DNA from 2 places in the Paraburkholderia phenazinium genome. Region 2 is predicted to be linked to the other one. Evidence: riboswitches for the same ligand, from Rfam matches in the RefSeq annotation. Region 2 holds a riboswitch; the other holds the start of a gene.
The links. Region 2 has a riboswitch for glycine ahead of BUS06_RS35060 (D-amino acid dehydrogenase). Riboswitches for the same ligand answer to the same signal wherever they lie in the genome.
Positions count from the first base shown of each region.

Region 1: linked by a shared signal. The riboswitch ahead of gcvT (glycine cleavage system aminomethyltransferase GcvT) and the one ahead of BUS06_RS35060 (D-amino acid dehydrogenase) in region 2 are both predicted to bind glycine.

Region 1 covers NZ_FSRM01000001.1:620,288-622,683, reverse strand. Annotated here, with positions in the region: gene gcvT (glycine cleavage system aminomethyltransferase GcvT) at 1-1,068, opposite strand, end outside; glycine riboswitch at 1,153-1,314, opposite strand; glycine riboswitch at 1,361-1,464, opposite strand; gene BUS06_RS02980 (YdgH/BhsA/McbA family protein) at 1,619-1,966, opposite strand; gene BUS06_RS02975 (oxidoreductase) at 2,196-2,396, opposite strand, start outside.
Region 2 covers NZ_FSRM01000002.1:3,389,995-3,392,390, reverse strand. Annotated here, with positions in the region: gene BUS06_RS35060 (D-amino acid dehydrogenase) at 1-1,020, opposite strand, end outside; glycine riboswitch at 1,062-1,175, opposite strand; gene BUS06_RS35055 (LysR family transcriptional regulator) at 1,463-2,380, shown strand.

The DNA of each region.
Region 1 (2,396 bases), on a different contig from region 2:
TGCGGGAAGGGCTTTGTCACGGATTTGCACGTGGACGACATCGCCGGGCTTCACGTCCTTCGGCACGCGTGCGAAGGCGATGGATTCCTGCATGGTGGGCGAGAATGTGCCGCTGGTGATTTCGCCTTCGCCGTGCGGCGTGACGACCTTCTGATGGGCGCGCAGCACGCCGGCAGCCTTGCCGTTTTCCTTTTGCAGGATCAGTCCGACGAAAGCGCACTGGCAACCGTCCGCTTCAAGTTTCGCCTTGCCGACGAAGTCGCGCGGCGAATTCAGATCTACGGTCCAGGCGAGACCGGCGTCAAGCGGCGAGACATTGTCGTCCATGTCCTGGCCGTACAGGTTCATGCCGGCTTCGAGGCGCAGCGTGTCGCGCGCGCCGAGACCGGCGGGGCGCACGCCCTGGCGCACCAATGCGTCCCAGAACTCGCAGACGGACGTGGAAGGCAGCACGATTTCGAAACCGTCTTCGCCGGTGTAGCCGGTGCGGGCAACCATCAATTCGCCGAACGGCGTGTTCTCGACGATGGCGGCGTTAAACGGCTTGAGGAGTTCGGTGGACGTACGGGTGGACGGCGCGACTTGCCAGACCTTCTCGCGGGCGTTCGGACCTTGCACGGCGACGATCGACAGATCGCGGCGCGGCGTGATGGTCAGGCCATAGCTGCCTTCGCCGTTGAGCTTGCCGAACCAGGCGATGTCCTTTTCTGCGGTGGCAGCATTGACCACCAGGCGGAAGTGGGTTTCGGAGAAGAAATAGACGATCAGATCGTCGATGACGCCGCCGTTTGGGTTCAGCAGGCAGGTGTAGAGCGCTTTGCCCGGCGTTTGCAGCTTGCCGACGTTGTTGGCGATAGCGTGTTCGAAGAACGCGCGGACGCGCTCACCGGTGAAATCGACCACACACATGTGCGACACGTCGAACATACCGGCGTCGGTGCGCACCGCGTGGTGTTCGTCGATTTGCGAGCCGTAGTTGACGGGCATGTCCCAGCCGCCGAAATCGACCATGCGGGCCTTCAGCGCGCGATGGGTGGCGTTAAGCGGGGTGTGTTTGAGTTCGGTCATCAGGGCCTCAGGCAATCTCGACGGATAACAAAAAGGCCATGCGGCTTCATTCCTCGCGGCCAAAAGCCTGCGAGCGATGCCATGCATGACCCCTCTGTCCTCGATACCTGAGAGATTGCGCTGCCGTGCGGGTTTGCAAGTGACTGCAAGCCATCACGGTGAAGCGCGCGCCCCTTCGGTGGGCAGCCTGCCTGGCTCGACGATGGTCGATGCCGGTGGCTACTGCCGCTCTCCAGAGTGCAAAAAACCGGTGCCTGATGAAGCCCGGACGATGCCGGAATCAGACGGGTTCTTCGACGCAGCCGGTCCTTTTGCCTGAGAGTTTGTGGGTGTGCCCCTTCGGCGGCGCGGCCCACAAAAAACATGGCGGCCAACGCTCTCTCCCGACGCGTGCGGCGAATGTACGCGAGGCCCCGAGGCTTGTCAAATGAAGGCTTTGGAGAGCTATGCGGCGGTGCAGCGGGCGGCGCGAGCGCCAAAAAAAAGCGCGGGGAATGACCCCCGCGCCTGTGCTTTCACAGCGAATTGCTGAACAGATTGACTGAGCGGCTTACTCGCCGATTGCGTGTGCTGCGCCGTCGAGTTCCTGGTTCAGCACGCGTTGCTCTTCGCCCGACAGGCCACCACCATGCTGGGCAGACATGTCACGCGCTTCCTGACGGATCACGTCGAGGCGGTGATGCAGCGCGCCACCTTGCGGGGGCGGGTAGTAGCCTTGATTGACGTGATTGTCGATGCGGCGGCTCAGGTTGTCGGCACGGCCGTAAACCTGATTCAGGCGCTGAACTGCGATTTCGTGCGGGTTAGGTCCCGGGGGCGGTGCCTGTTGCGGGACCACACAGGCGGCCAGCGAAGAAACCAGTGCCAGACTTGCCAGCGCACGGGTGAAACGTTGCATGCGTACTCTCCTTTTGTTGGTCGGAGTTAGCGCTTGAGCGCTTACTCCGGTCCCATGCAGTTGCCTGCGGTCGTCGTGGTCTTGATCGACGGTTAGATCGATATCGTGAAGCAACGGCTAGCCGCAGCCACACGATGACCTGAATTCAGAAACATATTGTAACGGACCGTCCCTTTCGGAACTGTTAGCAGCGGTTGTCAGCATGTAAGCTGCGACTTGCGCGGCGATCTCAGCGAATTCGCTCGAAGGGCAGGCGCCGGCCTTCCTCTTCGCTGCGCGCGGCCAGTTCGATGATCGTCATGACGTCGACGGCGTCCTGAGGACTAACCGGGAAACGCTCGCCATCGAGGATGGCTGCCGCCAACGAGCGATAGAAGCCGATATAGTCGCCGTCGCGGGTCGGCAGGGCGCGTTCAGTTTCCTGATTGCT
Region 2 (2,396 bases):
CGTCCAGTCGACCAGCGGCGCAATCCGTTCGGCCCTGATATCGCGGTTGAAGCCGTTGATTTCAGCGGTCCCCGCCACGCGGAAGCGATCGGCGCCGAGGCGGCTGGTGACGATCTTCGCGCTGTCGTCGAGCAGGCTGACCCACGGAGCGCCTTGCTGGCTCGCTTCATCGTCGAGACAGACGGTGATCGAATAACCTTTGACGGGGTAGACGTTGACGTGGTCGCCCAGCATCGAAGCGAATTCGCGGCTCCTGACACCGGCGCACACCACAACCCGCGCAAACGACTGCTGAAACGGCTGCCCCGTTTTCGTAGCCGCAATGCTGAATGCGCCAGTCTGATCACGCGTGATCGAAGCAATCTCCGTGTCGTAATGGAATTCGACACCTTGGCGTTCGCATGCCTGAGCGAGACCGCGCGTGAACTTGTGAATATCGCCGGTCGAATCGGACGGTGTAAAGAAACCGCCGTGGAAGGTGCCGTCGAGCGCGGGCTCGATCCGGTGGATTTCGTCAGCGCTTACGGGCTCGCGCTCGAGACCGCCTTCCTTGAGCAATGCATTCACCTTCGCGGCTGCATCGAACTCCTTGCGGGTTTTGTACACGTGCAGGATGCCGCGCCGTTCGAGGTCGAAATCGATCCCCTCGCGTTCCGCCATCGAAAACAGATGCTGCCGCGCGGCAATCGCGAGCCGCACGGTTTCAATCGTGTTCGCGCGGTAGTGCGGAATCTGCCGCAGAAATTCACCCATCCACGAGTACTTGTGCCAGTTCGGCAGGGGATTGAGCAGGAGCGGTGCGTCGCGGGTCAGCATCCAGCGCAGGCCCTTGAGGACCGTCGCGGTGCTGTTCCACACTTCCGCGTTGCTGGCCGAGAGCTGGCCGCCGTTGGCGAAAGAGGTTTCCATCGCGGCATAGCGATGGCGTTCGAACACGGTGACGTTGAAGCCGCGTTGCGCAAGGGCGTAAGCGGTCGTGACGCCGGTAATGCCGGCGCCGATAATGGCGATACGTGACATGTCATGGTCCAGAGTGAGTGAGCACGGCCGTTTCCGGCTTCCATGCCCCATCTGTCCATGTACCTGAGAGTTTCTTTCCGTGCGCATCCCGTTGCCGGGCGGACGGAAATCCCCTTCGGTGGGCGCTGAAAGCGCCGCTCTCCAGATGTTCCCGCTGGGCGGTCCTTGTGCCTGAGAGTTTCCGGGGCGGTTGCTCCGTCGGCGCCGCCACCGCCTTTCGGCGTGACAGTCTCTCCCGCGACAGCGTGTAGAACGGCGTAAAGGTAGCCTTTCCCAAAAAATAGGGCAAGCGATTTTTGTAATGCGGCCTGGTTCGAACATCAGGATGACACGCGGCCCGGCAACCATGCACTGGATTCGCCTGACATTTGCGAAATATGCATCAATCGTATAGCCTTTGCCCAGGCTCACCCGCCTCCAGCAACCACCTACAGCCGCCACCGTGAAGGACATCCTCTCCCTCAAGCTTTACACCCGTGTCGCCCGTCTTGGCAGCTTCTCCGCTGCGGCGCGCGAATGCGGGCTGTCGCAATCGCAGGTATCGCGCATCATCGCCGATCTGGAAACCGACCTCGGCGCGCGGCTGCTCACGCGGACCACGCGTGCCGTCGTGCTAACCGAGGCCGGCGCCGAGTTCCTCGCGCGTCTCGATTCAATCCTGATCGCGCTCGAAGACGCCGAACACAGCGTGCGCGATGGCGGCGAACTGCGCGGCATGCTGCGCATGAGCATGCCGGCCAGTGTGGCGATTCGCGAGGTCATCCCGCGTCTTACACCGTTTCTCGAACTTCATCCGGAGCTACGTCTGCAGGTTTTGCTGGGCGACCGTCCGCAGGATCTCGTCAAGGATGCGGTGGATGTCGCTATCCGGCTCGGGCGGCTGGTCGATTCGAGCGCAACCGCCACGCTGATTACGCAGATCCAGCGCGTGATCATCGCCTCGCGCGACTATGTGGACCGTTATGGCGCGCCGGAGAGGCCGGAGGATCTCACGCGGCATCGCATCGTCGGCGGGCCGGCGTCGGTGGTCCCGTCGGGCTGGAAATTCGAGCGTGCGGGCGAAGAGGTGGTGGTCGATCTCGAAGCGCATTTTTCGACCAACGAAAACGAGGGCGCCGTCGCTGCCGCGGTAGGGGGCATCGGCATTACCTCCACGACCGAATGGGCGTGCCGGCGCGAGCTGGCCGACGGTTCGCTCGTCAGGCTGCTCGCCGACTGGACGACCGACGACGTCCCAGTGCATGCGTACTTTCCAATGGGCCGGGCAACCCGCGCGGCAGGGCGCGCAGTCGTCGAACACCTCATGGCCGATCTGCGCCGTGAAGCGCGGCCATCTATGCGCCGCATACATAAGAGATAGCGAAAAAGAGCGGCTA